DNA from 3 places in the Kitasatospora sp. NPDC089797 genome. Region 1 is predicted to be linked to each of the others. Evidence: riboswitches for the same ligand, from Rfam matches in the RefSeq annotation. Region 1 holds a riboswitch; each other region holds the start of a gene.
What was found. Region 1 has a riboswitch for cobalamin ahead of nrdI (class Ib ribonucleoside-diphosphate reductase assembly flavoprotein NrdI). Riboswitches for the same ligand answer to the same signal wherever they lie in the genome.
Positions count from the first base shown of each region.

Region 1 (5,768 bases):
CGGACCATCAAGAGGACTCCATGCCCGCCACGGACACCATTCCCATGCCCGGCGTCACCCCCCTGCCCCGGGCCCGCGTCGCCAGGCCGCGCCGCTTCCTGATGTGCGAGCCGCGCCACTTCGACGTCACCTACTCGATCAACCCGTGGATGGACCCGGACAAGCCGGTCGACACGGCGCTCGCGCTCGCCCAGTGGACCGCGCTGCGGGACCTCTACCGGAGCCTGGGGCACGCCGTGGAGGTCATCCGGCCGCTCGACGGCCTGCCCGACATGGTCTTCGCCGCCAACGGCGCCACCGTCCTGGACGGCAAGGTGCTCGGCGCGCGCTTCCGGCACCTGGAGCGCACCGCGGAGGGGCCGGCCTACCTCTCCTGGTTCGCCGAGCAGGGCTACCGCGACCTCCACTGGCCCGAGCACATCAACGAGGGGGAGGGCGACCTGCTCGTCGTCGGCCGCCGGATCCTCGCCGGGTCGGGCTTCCGCACCGACCCGCGGGCGCACCGGGAGGCCCAGGAGTTCTTCGGTGTGCCGGTCATCGGGCTGACCCTGGTGAACCCGAAGTTCTACCACCTCGACACCGCGCTCGCCGTCCTCTCCGATGACGAGGTCATGTACTACCCGGCCGCGTTCAGCGAGGGCAGTCAGGCGGTCCTGCGGGAGCTGTTCCCGGACGCGATCCTGGCCGACGACGAGGACGCCGAGGTCTTCGGTCTCAACGCCCTCTCGGACGGCCGCCACGTGCTGCTGCCCGAGGCGGCCGTCGGTCTCCAGCGGAAGCTGCGGGCGCGGGGGTTCGAGCCGATCGGGGTGGACCTGACCGAGCTGCTGTATGCCGGCGGAAGCGTGAAGTGCTGCACGCTGGAACTGCGTTCCTGACGCCCGGGTGGATCGAGGGCGCCGGTCGGCGCCCTCAGTCCGCCGCCAACTCGGCCACCGCGTACGGGCGGTGGCCGAGCAGCAGGACACGCAGCACGGTGGCGGCCGCGCCCTGCGCGGGGCCGATGCGGTCCATCACGGGGTGCTCGGCCTCGGCCCGCCAGCCGGGGGCGAGCCCGGCCAGTCCCCGGCTGCCCCGCGCTCCCGAGCGGAACCGGGCGCCGGTGGCGCGGACGATCGGGTGGAGGCCGCTGTGGGCGAGCAGGGGGTGGAAGAAGTCCGCGGCGAACCGGGTGCCGGGGCCGAACCGCCGGTGGACGTCGGACAGCACGCGGGAGACCTCCCGGCCGTCGAGGTACATCAGCACGCCCTCGGCGATGACCAGGGCCGGTCCGGGCCCGGCCTCGACGGCGTCGGTCCAGCCCGGCTCGGTGATCGACCCGGACAGCAGCCGGACCCTGCTGTCGGGGAGCAGCCGGCGCCGGAGCTCCACCACCTCGGGCGTGTCGACGCCGATCCACCGGAGGTGCTCGGAGCCGGCGTCCGCCAGGCGGGCGTCGCGGGTGCAGAGGCCGGCCCCGAGGGACAGCACCGTGCCCTCGGGGTGCCGCTCGGCGAACCGCCGGGCGACGCCGTCGAGGACGGCGGCGCGGTGGACCGACCCGACGGCGTTGGAGCGGTCGGTCAGCACCTCCGAGGGCCGGAACCCGGTGCCCGCGAGCACCCGGGCGGCCAGCGGGTCCCGGAAGTCCGCGTCCGGTGCCAGCTCGTGGGCGTGGGCCCGGCCGTACAGCGGGGTCAGGAGGGTCTTGGCGACACCCGTCAGACCGTGGTCAGGAGAAGCGCTCGACATAAGGTTAGCCTTGCCTAAATCTGATGACCGGTCAAGATTGCTGATCCGCCGAAATCTCCTCCCGGCGCGGCGGGTTGACGGTCCTTCGGACGGACGGAACGGGCGCCCGCCGCGTCCCGGTCCGCTTCAGGAGGAGTCGGCGCCGGGGAGAGCGGCGGCGAAGCCGTTGAGCAGCGCGTCGACGGCGAACGCGAAGCGCTCGGCGTCATCGACGCCCGCGCCGGTGCGGGCGGCGTCGGTGAGCAGCGGGTAGCGGTCGGCATCGAGCCGCGTCAGCCACGCGGGGGAGCCGGCGGAGCCCTCCGGGGCGGCCGGTCGGGCGGCCTCCGCGGCGGTGTGGCCGAGGACCAGGAGCGAGAGCGTGTTGAGCGCGTGCACGGCCGTGCCCAGCGGGAACCCGGCCGTTGTCAGTGCGCTCAGGCCGCGCTCGACGGTGTCGAGGGTCGCCGGGGTCACCGCCGGACGGCTCGCCGCGAGCGGGAGTACGCCCGGGTGGCGCAGCAGCGCCGCGCGGAGCGAGACGGCGTAGGACCGCAGCAGGGTGCGCCAGTCGGTGGGGCCCGCCGCCGGGTCGGGGGAGGGGAGCGCCTGGGTGAAGACCCGTTCCACCAGGCCGTCCAGCAGCGCGTCCTTGCTGGGGACGTAGTGGTAGAGCGTCATCGCCTCGACGTCCAGCTCCGCGCCCAGGCGCCGCATCGTCAGTGCGCCGATGCCGTCCCGGTCCGCCAGGGCCAGTGCGGCGTCCAGCACCTGTGTCCGCGTCAGTCCCGCCCGCTCGCCGCGGGTCCGCTTCCCCATCGGTGGTCCTCCTCCGGCCGTGCTTGCCATTCTTACGCCGTAAGTCTACCGTGCTGCCGACAGGGATTCTTACGGCGTAAGTCTGGGATGGGTTGCGATGCGGGCAGCGACGGCGACGAACAAGCGGGTCGTCGAGGGCTTCTTCCGGGCACTCGACGAGCGACGGCTCGCCGATCTGGCGGACTACATGGCGCTCGACGTGATCGACCACAACAAGATCATCTTCGGCGAGGAGGACGAGCCCGGGGCGGCCTTCGACGGGTTCCGCCGGCAGCTCGACGCCTTCGGCGAGGCCCGGATGCACCCCGACGCCCTGGTCGCCGAAGGGGACACGGTCGTTGCCCGGATGACGGTCACCGGCACCCACACCGGCTACCACCCCCGGATGCCCGAGCCCACCGGCCGCTCCTTCGAGGTGGAGCAGATCTGGTGGCTGACCGTCACCGACGGCAGGATCTCGCAGATCCGCGCGGTCAGCGACCGGCTCGGCATGTTCATCCAGCTCGGCTGGCCGATGCCGACCGCCGGCTGAGCGGGCGGCGCCCGGGCCCGGTGGGCGTGCTCCGGCCCTTCGGGCACCCACTCGTGCGTCGTCGACTTAGGTATACCTAAGTTCTTGCGAAGACACAAGATCTGGGATGGGCGTGTCGAATCGGATCTAGATGTAGTGTTGCGGTGCTGGTGGTTCACCGGGCGCCTCGTGCACTCGGTGAGGCAAGAGGGAACCCGGTGGAAGTCCGGGACTGCCCCGCAGCGGTGAGCGGGAACGACCGCCGTCCTACGCACTGGGCCCGAACCGGCCCGGGAAGCGACGGCCAGTAGGTGTCCTCCGAGGAGGGCGGGCCCGCGAGTCCGAAGACCTGCCACCGGTGCGCACGCCGGATGGCGGCGTGCGCGCTCCGAGGCCCCGAGGGAGGGCCGCGTGGCCGTCGTACGGACCCGCCCGGTCCGGTGCGCCCGTCCGTCCGGCGCGCCGCCTCCGGGGAACCGCCACGCGCCGCCGCCCTCCCCGCCCCGGAGTCCGCAAGGGAGCGAGCCAGAGGAGGCGGCGGACCGGTGAGCGGTCTCGTGTATTTCTCCAGCGTCTCGGAGAACACCAAGCGTTTCGTGGAACGGCTGGGACTGCCCGCCGTCCGCATCCCGCTGCACCCGCACCGCGAGCCGATGCCGCGGATCACCGGGCCCTACGTGCTGATCGTGCCCACCTACGGGGGCGGCGAGCGTGCCGGAGCCGTCCCCAAACAGGTGGCCCGCTTCCTGAACGACCCGGCGAACCGCGCCCTGCTGCGCGGGGTGATCGCCTCCGGCAACACCAACTTCGGCGCGGACTACTGCCTGGCCGGCCGGGTGATCTCGGCGAAGTGCGGTGTCCCGGAACTGTACCGATTCGAACTGCTGGGCACGGAGCACGACGTCCGTGCCGTGAGGGAAGGACTCCAGAGGTTTTGGACACGACACTCCTCGACGACACCGCGGACCGCGGCATGACCGCCACCCCCGCCGGGCCGTCCGCGGCCCCCGCCGACCCGTCCGCCGACCGGAAGGAGTCGGTCGGCACGCGCAAGGACTACCACGCGCTCAACGCGATGCTGAACATGTACGACTGCGACGGCCGCATCCAGTTCGCCAAGGACCGCGAAGCCGTCCGCCAGTACTTCCTCCAGCAGGTCAACCCCAACACGGTGGTCTTCCCGACCCTGGAGGAGAAGATCGCCTACCTGGTCGAGAACGACTACTACGAGGAGGCGCCGATCCGGCGGTACCCCTGGGAGTTCGTCAAGGGCCTCTACCGGCAGGCCTACGCCCACGAGCACCGCTTCCGCACCTTCCTCGGCGCGTTCAAGTACTACACCTCCTACACGCTCAGGACCTTCGACGGCACCCGGTACCTGGAGCGCTACGAGGACCGCGTGGTGGCCACCGCCCTCTACCTCGGGGCCGGGGACGAAGCCCTCGCCGCCGGGCTGGTCGACGAGATGATGACCGGCCGCTTCCAGCCGGCCACCCCCACCTTCCTGAACGCGGGGAAGGCCCAGCGCGGCGAGCTGGTCTCCTGCTTCCTGCTCAGGGTCGAGGACAACCTGGAGTCGATCGGCCGGGGCGTCAACTCCGCCCTCCAGCTGTCCAAGCGGGGCGGCGGGGTCGCCCTGCTGCTGACCAACCTGCGGGAGCAGGGGGCGCCGATCAAGAAGATCGAGAACCAGTCCTCCGGCGTCGTCCCGGTGATGAAGCTCCTGGAGGACTCCTTCTCCTACGCCAACCAGCTCGGGGCCCGCCAGGGCGCGGGAGCCGTCTACCTCCACGCCCACCACCCGGACATCCTGCGCTTCCTCGACACCAAGCGGGAGAACGCGGACGAGAAGGTGCGGATCAAGAGCCTCTCGCTGGGCGTGGTCGTCCCCGACATCACCTTCGAACTCGCCAAGCGCAACGAGTCCATGCACCTGTTCTCGCCCTACGACGTGGAGCGCGAGTACGGCAGGCCGCTGTCCGACCTGTCCGTCAGCGACCACTACCGGGAGCTGGTCGCCAACCCGCGCATCCGCAAGACCACCATCAGCGCCCGGGAGTTCTTCAAGACCGTCGCGGAGCTCCAGTTCGAGTCCGGCTACCCGTACCTGCTCTTCGAGGACACCGTCAACCGGGCCAACCCGATCCCCGGCTGGATCAACATGTCCAACCTGTGCTCGGAGATCCTCCAGGTCAACACGCCGAGCGAGTACGACGCGGCCCTGGACTACACCACGGTCGGCCGCGACATATCCTGCAACCTCGGGTCCCTGAACATCGCCGCCGCCATGGCCTCACCCGACTTCGGCGCGACGGTCGAGACCGCGGTACGCGGCCTCACCTCCGTCTCCGACCAGTCGAACATCGACGCCGTCCCCTCGGTCGCCCGCGGCAACGCCGCCTCCCACGCCATCGGCCTCGGCCAGATGAACCTGCACGGCTACCTCGCCTCGCAGCGCGTCCACTACGGCAGCGCGGAGGGCGTCGACTTCACCGACGCCTACTTCCGCACCGTCGCCTACCACGCCCTCCGCGCCTCGCAGCGGATCGCCGTCGAGCGCGGCACCGCCTTCGAGGGCTTCGAGGAGTCCGCCTACGCCGACGGCAGCTACTTCGACCAGTACACCGGGCACACGTGGGAGCCGGCCACCGAGCGGGTCCGCACGCTCTTCCGGGAGGCGGGCGTCCACCTCCCCACCGTCGAGGACTGGCGCGAACTCCGGGCCGCC
Region 1 is NZ_JBFBGS010000001.1:275,518-281,285, forward strand. Features, by position in the region: gene ddaH (dimethylargininase) at 21-878, shown strand; gene AB0O91_RS01140 (class I SAM-dependent methyltransferase) at 913-1,731, opposite strand; gene AB0O91_RS01145 (TetR/AcrR family transcriptional regulator C-terminal domain-containing protein) at 1,858-2,529, opposite strand; gene AB0O91_RS01150 (ester cyclase) at 2,627-3,061, shown strand; cobalamin riboswitch at 3,195-3,412, shown strand; gene nrdI (class Ib ribonucleoside-diphosphate reductase assembly flavoprotein NrdI) at 3,586-4,017, shown strand; gene nrdE (class 1b ribonucleoside-diphosphate reductase subunit alpha) at 4,014-5,768, shown strand, end outside.

Region 2 (5,768 bases), on a different contig from region 1:
GAGGCTGTCGCCGGTGACCAGGGCCTGGGCCCCGGTGGCGCCGGCCAGGGCACAGGCGGTGCGCACCATCAGCCGGCGCTGGGCGACCACCTGGAGGCGCCCGGCGCCCGCGACGGCCAGCTGCTTCTGGGCCTTGCCGAGGGAGACGACGTGCAGCTCGCCCGGCGGCTGGTAGCGGTTGAGCTCGCGGGCCAGGGCGTACGCCTTGTACACCGAGGAGGGGTTGGTGTACGGCGCACCGCTGAAGTGCACGAAGTCGCAGGCCAGTCCGCGCCGCATGGCCCGGTGCGCGGCCACCGGGGAGTCGTAGCCGCCGGACAGCAGCACCAGCGCCCGCCCGCTGGACCCGACCGGCAGCCCGGTCAGCCCGGGGTGGCGCTCGGCCGACACGTAGGTCTCTCGGTGCTCGATCTCCACGGTCAGGGTGACGTCGGGCGCGGTGAGGTCGACCCGCAGGCCGTCGATCCGCGGCTGGAGGAACGCGCCGAGGTGCCGCTCCAGTTGGGTGGAGGTGAGGGCGAAGCCCTTGTCCCGGCGCCGGACCCGGACGGCGAAGCCGGTGCCGGTGCGCCCGGCGCAGGCCTCGCGCAGCACCGCCAGGGCGTTGGCCTCGACGGACTCCAGCGTGCTGGGCACCCGCAGCGCCGGCTCGACGGAGCTGAACCCGACCACCGTGCGGGCCCGGGCGACCAGGTCCGCGACGGGCACCTGCCCGCCGAGCACGGTGATGGTATGCGGGGTCCTGATCCAGGTCGAGCCGCCTATCCCGCGCAGCGCGACGCGCAGGTTGTCCTCCAGGCGCTGGACGAACCGCTGGCGGTTGCGGCCCTTGAGGACCACCTCGCCGTGTTTGAGCAGCACGCAGGGCCCGTAGGGCTCGGTGGCGCCGCGGGGCGAGGGCAGCCGTGCGCCGTCGGTCAGGTGGTCCATGCAGAAGTCCCAGTCGTCCCAGTGGTCCCGGTCGGGTGCCGAGCGGGGAGGACGGCGGCGCGCGCAGCGGTGTCCGGGGCGGCGTGCCGGCTGACGGTCACGCCGGACCGGGGTCCGTACGAGGGCCACGCGGCCCTCCCGCGGGGCCCCGGAGCGCGCACGCCGCCGTTCGGCGTGCGCACCGGTGGCAGGTCTTCGGACTCGCGGGCCCGTCCGGCCGCCGTCGACGTCGACGGGGCGGACACCTACTGGCCGTCGCTTCCCGGGCCCGTCTCCCGGGCCCAGTGCGGATGACGGCGGTCGTTCCCGCTCACCGCTGCGGGGCAGTCCCGGACTGGCCGTGTGAACGGCGTCACCGGGTTCCCTCTTGCCTCCCCGGGAGCGCGGGGCGCCCGGTGAACCACCAGCACGGCAACCCTACAGGCGGGCCCGGCCCCGGTCGGGCCGTGGTCAGGCCCCGGGCCCTTCGGCCAGCACGGGGTACGGCACCCGGCCGCGCCGGTCGGGGTCGACCAGCAGCCGCCCGCCCGCCGGCGGCCGGGCCCGCTGGGCGCAGTCGCGGCGTTCGCAGATCCGGCAGCCGAGGCCGATCGGGGTGGCCGCGCCGGGGGCGTTCGGGGCGATGCCCTCGGCGTAGACCAGGCGGTGGGCGTGGCGCAGTTCACAGCCGAGCGCGACGGCGAACTCGCTGCGCGGTGCGCGGTGTCCGTGGCCGCCGTGCGAGACGGTCCGGGCGATCCAGAAGTAGCGCTTGCCGTCGGGCATCTCGGCGACCTGGGTGAGGACCCGGCCGGGGGCGGAGAAGGCCTCGTAGACCGTCCACAGCGGGCAGGTGCCGCCCAGGCGGGAGAAGTGGAAGTCGGTGGCGGACTGGCGCTTGGAGATGTTCCCGGCCCGGTCGGCGCGCAGGAAGGAGAACGGCACCCCGCGCCGGCCGGGGCGTTGGAGGGTGCTCAGCCGGTGGCAGACCGTCTCGAAGCCGACGCCGAAGCGGGCCTGGAGCAGCTCGATGTCGTAGCGCAGGTCCTCGGCGGCGGCGTGGAAGGCGGTGTACGGCATCAGCAGGGCGCCGGCGAAGTAGTTGGCCAGGCCGATCCGGGCGAGGTCGACGGCCTGCGGCGAGGTGAGGTCGGGCTCGGCCGCCGCCAGCAGCGTGTCCAGCAGCGGGCGGTGTTCCAACAGGGCGAGCTGGGTGGCGAGTTGGAAGGCGCGTCGACCGTCGGTGAGCCAGGGGGAGAGGTGCAGGGCGCCGGTGGCCGGGTCGTAGCGGCGCAGGTCGGCGGCGCGCTGGTGGTCGGCCGGCTGCCGGTCCGCCTCGACCACCCGGACGCCGTGCCGCTCGGCGAGCCGGGCGGCCAGCGCGGCGGCGGTGCGGCCCGCGGTCGTGGTCGCCAGCTGCTCGGCGGTGCGCTCCGCCGCCTCGTCCAGGGCGGCTATGTGGTTGTGGTGGGCGTAGAAGAAGTCCCGGACCTCGTCGTGGGGTTCGGCCGGGCGGATGGCCCCGCCGACGGTCCCGCCGCCGGGTTCGCCCAGGTCGGCGACGCGGGCGAGGGCCGCGCGGTAGCTGCGGTGCAGGGCGACCAGCGCCCGGGCCAGCTCGGGGTGGTCCCGGCTGACTTCGGCGATCTCCTCCGCGGGGACCGCGCCGCCGCAGGCCTCGTCGGCGAGCGCGGTGCGCAGGTCGGTGCCGAGGCGCTCCTCCTCGGCCTCGGAGAAGAACTCCGGGTCGACCCCGAACACCTCGGAGATCCGCAGCAGCACGGCGGCGGTCAGCGGGCGCTGGCTGTGCTCGATCTGGTTGAGGTAGCTGGTCGAGATCCCGAGCTCGCGGGCCAGCTCGACCTGGTTCATGCCGTGCTCGCGGCGCAGCCGGCGGAGCTTGGCGTGGGCGTAGACCTTCCGCCCGGTGGGACGTGCCATGGCCGTACCGTTCCCTTCCTGCCCGTTCCTGCGAACGTACCACCGACCGCGGTTCGCAGTATTCGCAGGAACTGTCCCGCCCCTGTCGGGAATTCGCAGCCGGGACCGCTCGGGACCACCCGGTGGCGGACTCGGTCGACTCGGCCGGAACGCCGGACCGCCCGGCGGCGACTCGGCTGAGTCGGCCACCGGGCGGTCCGGGGGTGTCGGTGCGTGCGGTCAGGCGGTGACCTTCTCGCCCTGCTCCGCCGGGGCCTCGGCGGGCTGCCCGGCACCGGCCGGGACGTTCTCCCGCGGGGTGGGGAGCACGGCCATGATCGCGGCCGAGATCACGATGGTCGCCGCCCAGGCGAGCCCGTAGCGGCCGATCGGGGTGTCGGAGAGCGGGCCCGCGAACCAGTCGCACTTGGTGAAGGCGAGCCCGGCCAGCAGCGCGAGCACCCAGGCCACCATCGCCTGCCAGCAGAAACCGCCGGTGTACCAGTAGCGGCTGGTCCGGGTGGTGTCCATCAGCGCCTCGGCGTCGTAGCGCACGGCCCGCGTCCGGCGGCGGTACATGTCCACCGCGTAGACGCCGATCCAGGCCGAGAAGGAGACGGCGAGGAGGATCAGGAAGGTGATGAAGGAGCCCAGGAAGCTCTTCGCGACCAGCATCAGCAGCAGGCCGCCGACCAGCGAGATCACGGCGTTGATGCTGACGGCCATGGCGCGCGGCAGCTTCACGCCCATGGTCTGCGCGGTGAAGCCGGCCGAGTACATGGAGAGGCTGTTGATCAGCAGCATGCCGACGATCGCGGTCAGCAGGTAGGGCACGGCCAGCCAGGTCGGCAGGAGGTCGCCCAGGAAGGAGACCGGGTCCGCGGCGTCGGCCAGGCCGGGGGAGGCGACCGCCATGACGGCGCCCATCAGCACCATCGGCACCACGACCATGGCGGCGCCGGAGACGGTCACCCCGACGATCTTCTTGCCGGAGGCCCGGTGGGGCAGGTAGCGGGCGAAGTCCGGGCCGGTGGGGACCCAGCTGATGCCGCCGGCGGCGATGGTCCCGATGCCGGCGATCATCATCGCGGTGGTGCCGGCGGGCTTGGCGAAGACCTCGTTCCAGTGGATGGTCGCGACCAGGTAGCCCAGGACCAGCACGCTGAAGATGCCGAACAGGTAGGTCGACCAGGTGTTGCAGACGTTCAGCGCCTTCCGGCCCATCCCGGAGACCAGGAAGGTGCAGGCGACGAAGGCGAAGAGGGTGACCACGATCAGCGCGGTGTTGCTCTTGACGCCGAACAGCAGGTCGAGGACGGTCAGCACGGCGTAGGCGCCGGTGACCGCGTTGATCGTCTCCCAGCCGAACCGGGCGATCCAGAGGATCGCGCCCGGGAACAGGTTCCCGCGCACCCCGAAGGTGGCCCGGGAGAGGGTCGCGCCCGGCGCCCCGCCCCACTTCCCGGAGACTGACAGCACGCCGACCATCCCGAAGGAGACCAGGGCGGCGCACGCGGCGACGATCAGGACCTGCCAGAAGTTCAGCCGGTTGAACACGACCAGGGCCGCACCCATGGTGAGCAGCAGCACGCTGATGTTGGCCGCGACCCAGGTCGGGAAGAGCTCGCGGACTCTGCCCCGGCGCTCGTGCTCGGGGACGGGTTCAATACCGCGGGTCTCTATCGCGCCGTCGGCGTTGTCGGCGGTGGACAGATCGTCCATGAGGGTGGCTCCGTGCGTGTGAAGCGGGAGATGAATCGGACAAAGTAGAACAATTATGGAACTCTTCGCGCGTAGCGCGGGAGTTCAGCCATCCTACTTTGTCCGACTTGCGTTCAGGATCGGTCCGCCGCCGGGCGGCCGGTGGGATGCGGGGCGGTGACCCCCGGAGGCGCCCGACGGGCCCGGGGGCGGGCCGATCGGGCCAGGTCGGTGTGATTCCCGTCACCCCATCCTGCAATATGCTTATTAAATTACTTCTTTTGCGAAAAACTTTGCCCCGGCATTCCCCATCCGTCACTTCGTGCTCAATCATCACGCATTCCCGGGGAATTCTCGGGAAGTCTCGACAGTGTTCCCGTGGTATGGGATAGTCGCCTGGAATCGCCTGGTATTGAGGAGCGCAAGGTGCCCGTTTCCAGGAGTCTGGTCTCGCCCGAGGGGTGCAACTGGGAGGCCGGAGAAATCACGGCCCGGGTATTCGACACCGCCGAAATCCTCGCCCGCCGCGGCATCGGACCGGGCGCGCGCGTGATGATGAGCGGGGCGAATTCGCCGGAATGGGTCGTCGCGCTGCTCGCGCTCGTCCACCTCGACGCCTCGGTGGTGCTGGCCGACCACCGGGCCACCCCGGCGCAGCGGGCGCAGATCGCCGCCCGGGCCCGGGTGGTGCTGGACATCGGCCCCGGCACCGTGACCGGACCGGCCGCCGCCCCGGCGCCGCGCCCCGCCCCGCCCGCCGCGGCCGGGCCGGACCCGACCGCCTGGGCCCGGCGCCCGGACGCGGTGATCTCCTGGTCCTCGGGCACCACGGGCGCCCCCAAGGGCATCGTCCGCTCCGGCCGCTCCCTCCTGGACAACCTCGCCCTCAGCGCGGACCGCATGGGCTACCGGCCCGACGACGTCTTCCTGCCGGTCCTGCCGTACTCCCACCAGTACGGCCTGTCGCTGGTCCTCTGCTGGTGGCTGGGCGGCGGAACGCTCGTCGTCTACGGCCCGACCACGCGGCTGGACCACGCGCTCGCCGTCGGCGTCGACCACGGCCTCACCGTCGTCGACGGCGCCCCGTCGACCTACTACAGCCTGCTCAACCTGCTCGACCGCCGCCCCGCCCTCGTCCGGGCGCTGAAGCCGGTCCGGGCCTGGTGCGTGGGCGGCGCGCCGCTCGGCCGCGACCTGGCGGCCAGGTTCCACGCCCGGACGGGCCGGCACCTGCTGGA
Region 2 is NZ_JBFBGS010000054.1:39,566-45,333, reverse strand. Features, by position in the region: gene thiI (tRNA uracil 4-sulfurtransferase ThiI) at 1-930, opposite strand, end outside; cobalamin riboswitch at 1,099-1,350, opposite strand; gene AB0O91_RS33245 (short-chain fatty acyl-CoA regulator family protein) at 1,381-2,850, opposite strand; gene AB0O91_RS33240 (cytosine permease) at 3,070-4,551, opposite strand; gene AB0O91_RS33235 (aldehyde dehydrogenase family protein) at 4,957-5,768, shown strand, end outside.
Region 2: linked by a shared signal. The riboswitch ahead of thiI (tRNA uracil 4-sulfurtransferase ThiI) and the one ahead of nrdI (class Ib ribonucleoside-diphosphate reductase assembly flavoprotein NrdI) in region 1 are both predicted to bind cobalamin.

Region 3 (5,768 bases), on a different contig from region 1:
GAAGTGGCGGATTTCCGAATCCCAGTCCGCGGACCTCGGGTGCATTTCCGGGAACGCGGCCACGCCGACGCAGAAGTCCCCGGACTCCTTGATCAGCCGCACCAGGTCGGCGGCGTACTCCACCCCCTCCGGGTGGCGGGTCCACTCGCCCAGCGGGTCGCCCGGCGGGTCGCCGCGCAGCGCCAGGATGTTGCGCACGCCCTGGTCGGCGTAGTGGCCGAGGATGTTCCGGAGCTCGGCGACGCTGTGGTCGACGGCGGTCAGGTGGGCGGTCGGGGTGAGCGTCGTCTCCTGGGCGATGCGGCCGGTGATGTTCACCGTCCGCTCCCGGGTGGAGCCGCCGGCGCCGTAGGTCACCGAGACGAAGGTGGGGGAGAGGGCCTCCAGCCGGCGGATCGCATTCCACAGTCCGGCCTCCGCCGCGGCGCTCCGGGGTGGCATGAATTCGAACGAGTAGGACCGCTTTCCGGTGGCAAGGAGATCGCGGACGGTGGCCGCCCGGTCGGTGCGCGTGGAGGGTGTCCCGAGTGTCATGGCAGGACAGTAGCCGCTCGGCCGGAATGGTGTCGGCGGAAGTCCACAGTGTGATACGGGAATGTCCGGAAAGGATATCCGGGGCGGTTCGGGGAGTCGCTCGGAGGCCGCACAATAGGAGCATGGAAAGACATTCGTACGCGCTCCCCGGCCTGCCCGACTGGGGCCGGTGCGCGGTGCTGGGAATTCTCAACGTCACCCCGGACTCGTTCTCGGACGGGGGGTGCTGGCTCGATCCCGGCCGGGCCGTGGAGCACGGGCTCGGGCTGGTCGCCCAGGGCGCCGACCTGGTGGACGTGGGTGGGGAGTCGACCCGGCCCGGCGCGCGGCGGGTGCCGGTCGAGGAGGAGCTCGCCCGGGTGCTGCCGGTGGTGCGCGGACTGGCCCGGCAGGGGGTGGCGGTGAGCATCGACACGATGCGGGCCGAGGTGGCGGAGGCCGCGGTGGACGCCGGGGCCCGGATCGTCAACGACGTCAGCGGCGGGCGGGCCGACGACCGGATGGCCAAGGCGGTCGCCCGGGCCGGGGTGCCGTTCGTCGTGATGCACTGGCGGGGCCAGTCCGCGGAGATGGACCGGCTGGCCGGGTACCGGGACGTGGTGGCGGAGGTGGTCGCCGAGGTGGGGCGGCAGGTGGACGCCGTGGTGTCCGCCGGGGTCGACCCCTCCCAGCTGATCGTCGACCCCGGCCTCGGCTTCGCCAAGGGGCGCGGGGACGACCTGGCGCTGCTCGCCGCCCTGGACGCCTGGGCCGTGCTGGACCGCCCGCTGCTGGTCGCCCCGTCCCGCAAGCGCTTCCTCGGCGACCTGCTGGCCGACCCGGCCACCGGCGAGCCGCGACCGGCGCGGGAACGGGACGACGCCACCGCGGCGGCGGCCGTGCTGGCCGCCGCCCAGGGGGCGTGGGCGGTGCGGGTCCACGAGGTGCGGGCGACCGCGGACGCGGTACGGCTGGAGGCGGCCCTGCGCGCGTCCCGGTCGCCCGCCGGTCAGTCCTCGGTACGGCGCAGCAGGTAGGTGTCCATGATCCAGCCCTTGCGCTCGCGGGCCTCCCCGCGCAGCCGGGCGATCTCCGGGGCGGCCTCGGCGAGCGGGCCGGAGACCAGGATCTCGTCCGGGCCGCCCAGGTAGGCGCCGTAGTGCACGTGCACGCCCTCGGGGTCGAGGCCGGTGAGGGCCGCCTGCCCGTCCAGCATCACCACCGCGTCCTCGCTGCCCGGGCCGAAGCCCTCGGCGGCCAGCCGGCGGGCGGTGGTGATCCGCACCGGTCGGCCGACCCGGGTGAGGGTGGTGCGGTGCTGGGCGGCGAGCACCGAGACGCTGCTGATCCCGGGCACGACCCGGTACGCGAAGGCGTCCGGCTCGGTGGCCAGCACCTCGTCCAGGACGGCGGTCACGCTGTCGTAGAGGCTCGGGTCGCCCCAGACCAGCAGCGCGCCGGTCTCGTCCGGGCCCAGGTGCTCGGCGACCAGCCGGCCGACCAGCTCGGCCCGGCGGCGCCGCCAGTCGTGGACCGCCTCGGTGTAGGCGGGGGTGGTGCGGTCGCGCTCGGCGTCCGGCACCTCGACCACCCGGTGGCCGGGCCGGCCGTGCTCCTCGATCATCCGGCGGCGCAGGTGCATCAGGTCCTGGCGCTGCTGGTTCTTGTCGAGGAGGAGGAAGACGTCGGTGCGGGCGAAGGCCTTGACCGCTTGGAGGGTGAGGTGGTCCGGGTCGCCCGCACCGATGCCGATGACGATGATCTGCCGCATACCGCGATTCTGCCGGATGCCGCCGGGCGGATCGTCCGCGGACCGCCCTGACCTGCGGCGTCCGGGGCCCGCGCGCACGGCGTGGACCGGTCCGGCGACGGGGACGTGACCTTCCGCACGCTGGGCTCCCGGGCGGATCGGGGCGATTGACGGCCCCCCGGGGCGGGCCTAACCTACCGGACGTAGTGATGGCGTAAGGAAGCCGGTGGGACTCCGGCACGGTCGCGCCACTGTGAGCGGGCCCTCCTCCGGGCGGCCCGTGAGTCAGATACGACGCCATCACGTCCGCCCCAACGAGAACGGGACGCACGATCCCCGAAGGAGGCTCAACTGTGAGCACCAGTATGCCCGGGCCCTCCGCCCTGCCCGTCCCGGTCGTGGTGCCGGCGTCCAAGGCGGTCGCCTGGCTCGTCGTCACCGCTCTCATCGCGCTGGCCGTCTACTACTTCATCGGCGTCGACCAGGGCGCCTACTCCGTGTTCGGCAAGGACATGCACATCCACGAGTTCGTCCACGACTCGCGGCACTTCCTCGGCTTCCCCTGCCACTGACGACCGGAAGCAGCGAACCACCCGACATGGAGAAGAGACTCATCCTGCGCGGCGTCCTCGCCGGCGCAGTGGCCGGCCTGCTCGCCTTCGTCTTCGCCCGGATCTTCGCGGAGCCGCAGATCAACGCGGCGATCGAGTACGAGAGCGGACGCGACGACGCGCAGGGACTGCTGGACAAGGCCGCCGGACTGCCGATGGACATGGGCGGACCGGACATCTTCAGCCGCACCGTCCAGGCCAACGTCGGCATCGGCGTCGGCATGATCCTGTTCGGCACGGCGATGGGCGCGCTGTTCGCGATCGCCTACACCGTCTGCCTGGGCCGCACCGGCCGGCTCCGCCCGCGCACCCTGGCGATGCTGGTGGCGCTCGGCGGCTTCCTCGGCCTGTACTTCGTCCCGTTCATCAAGTACCCCGCCAACCCGCCGGCCATCGGGCACCCGGAGACCATCCGGGACCGCGGCAACCTGTACCTGGGCATGGTCGTCTGCTCGATCGTGTTCCTCGTCCTGGCGGTCTGGCTCGGCAAGCGCCTCCAGGCCCGGTTCGGGAACTGGAACGCCACCCTGCTGGCGGCCGGCGCCTTCGCCGTGGCGATCGGCATCGTCATGGCGGTGCTCCCCCCGCTCGGTGAACTCGCCGACAACGTCCAGCAGTTCGGTCACCACGCGACGGAGACCCCGCTGCCGTTGACCGACGACAAGGGCGCCATCGTCTACCCGGGCTTCCCGGCGGACACCCTGTTCGAGTTCCGCTTCTACTCGGTGGCCGCGCAGCTGCTGCTGTGGGGCACGCTGGGCCTGCTCTTCGGGCCGATGGCCGAGCGCCTGCTCAGGAGCCGCGCCGAGGCCACCGCCCCGGCCGAGGCCGGACCCGAGCCGGTCGGCGCGGCATGACGCCGACCTCCCCGACGCCCCCGAGGGCCGTGACGCCGCAGCGCGTCGCGGCCCTCGGGCCGTTCTTCGCGTTCGAGACCCACGGCACCGACGGACCGGTCGCGCCCTGGCGGTCGATGGCCGAACTGCTCGACCGGCCGGCGGCGTCGGCGGAGCGGGTGGCCGGCGCCCGGGGCCACCTCGCCGCCGCCGGAGGGCAGCCGCCCGAGGCGGTCGAACGGCGGGTGGCGGCCTCGGTGACCCACCTGGGCCTGGCCGCCCGGGTGCTCTCGCCCGCGTTCGGCGTCGCCGTGCTGGACGGGGCGCTGTTCGGCTACGGCCTGCGGGAGGCCCGGTGGCAGCCGACCCCCGGCGGGCTGTTCCCGCTGTCGCTGCCGGCCCGGGCGGCCGTCCCGCTCGCCGATCCGGCCGAACTCGCCGAGCGGTTCGCGGCGGAGGTGCTGGACGGCGCGGTCCGGGAACTGACCGAGGCCTTCGCCGCGTTCGGCGTCCCGCCCCGGATCGGCTGGGGCAACGTGGCCTCGGCGGTCAACGGCGCGGCCGCGGCCGTGGTCCGCAGCGCTCCGCAACTCGCCGGACGGGCGCGGCAGTTGGCTGCCCTCCTGCTGGACCGGCCGCCGCTGCGCGGGGCCGGCACGGTGGCCGCGGACGGCACCCGCTTCCGTCGGCGCAGCTGCTGCCTGATCTACCGGGCCGCCCCGGACCGGGCCGGCGGGCTGTGCGGGGACTGCGTCCTCAGCGCACCGCCGGGCGTCCGGGGCGCCGCGCCGCGGTCCTGACGGTGCCCGCAGGAGCCGGTGCCCGGCCCGGACGGCCCCGGCCCCCGGGTCACAGCGCGACCGCTCCCACCACGGCGGCCGCCGCGATGACCAGGACGCCCACGATGTTGACGGCCATGTCCCAGTGCCAGGAGCGGCGTCCGGCCTCGACGTCCGGGACGAAGACCGCCGGGTCGTCGGGGGCGTAGTGGACGGTGACGTCCCGGCCCCGCGACCGGGTCGGGTCCGCCAGCCCGGACTCGCAGTAGGCCGTGACGGACCTGCCGTCGAGGGTGGTGAAGGCGACCACCGGTACCACCTGGGTGGTGGTGTACCCGTCCTCGTCGACGGTGGCGCTCCGGAGCACGGCGATCACCCGGCCGGGCACGGCCGCCATGCCGGCCAGCCGGGCGAGACGGCCCTTCCGGTCGCGGATGTTCCCGGGCAGGTGGTACAGCCCGGAGAGCGCCCAGGGCCCGCAGAAGCCCAGCAGGGCCCACGGCCAGCCCCGGTCGATCGCGACGGCGACGACCGGACCGGCGTAGGCGAGGAAGAGCGCGAAGGTCGGCCAGCCGAGTCCGCGCTCGCCCTCGGTGGGGTGGTTGACGAACTGGAAGGCCTGGGGGCGGCCGGGCGGGTAGTGGACCCCGATCTCCCGGCCCGTCCAGGCCACGCTGATCCGCTCGCCGTGCTCACCGTCGTTGGTGACGGTGAACTCCTGCCCGGTGGACGGGTCCCGGAAGGAGACGACCACGGAGATCCCGTCGCTCGGGGAGCTCCCGTGCCGGGGCTCGTCCACCCGCTCGATCCGCCCCTGCGCCCGGACCGTCCGCTGCGCCCGGGTCGCCCCGGCGAGCGACCGCCCGTACCCGACCAGCGCCAGCGCGACGAACACACCGCACCACAGCACGAGGTATCCGTGCCATCCCATCCGACTCTCCTCCTGCTGCTCCGGGGGCGGCCACCGACCACACCCCCTGCCGTGCCCCCGTCGTGCCGAACCGTGCGCTCCCGGGGCGGTTCACCGTGCGGGCGAGCGCCGTACCACCCGGCCCTGTCGGTCCGCCTCCAGCGACGCCGTGCCGTCGGACCCGGTCACCACGACCCTGATGACGGGGGAGCCGGTGAGGCCTTCGGCGATGACCTGCCAGGTCCGCGGGGCCTGGACGCCGAGGGTGGTGGTGGCCTCCTCGACCAGGGCGGGGAACCGGGCGTAGGGCAGTTCGCGGGGGTCGAGCCCCGAAGCCGGCGTGCCGACGGGCGCGTAGAAGACCGACAA
Region 3 is NZ_JBFBGS010000070.1:10,015-15,782, reverse strand. Features, by position in the region: gene metF (methylenetetrahydrofolate reductase [NAD(P)H]) at 1-534, opposite strand, end outside; gene folP (dihydropteroate synthase) at 657-1,550, shown strand; gene cobF (precorrin-6A synthase (deacetylating)) at 1,523-2,284, opposite strand; cobalamin riboswitch at 2,457-2,580, shown strand; gene AB0O91_RS37400 (CbtB-domain containing protein) at 2,647-2,835, shown strand; gene AB0O91_RS37395 (CbtA family protein) at 2,862-3,731, shown strand; gene AB0O91_RS37390 ((2Fe-2S)-binding protein) at 3,761-4,510, shown strand; gene AB0O91_RS37385 (DUF3592 domain-containing protein) at 4,560-5,420, opposite strand; gene AB0O91_RS37380 (hypothetical protein) at 5,511-5,768, opposite strand, start outside.
Region 3: linked by a shared signal. The riboswitch ahead of AB0O91_RS37400 (CbtB-domain containing protein) and the one ahead of nrdI (class Ib ribonucleoside-diphosphate reductase assembly flavoprotein NrdI) in region 1 are both predicted to bind cobalamin.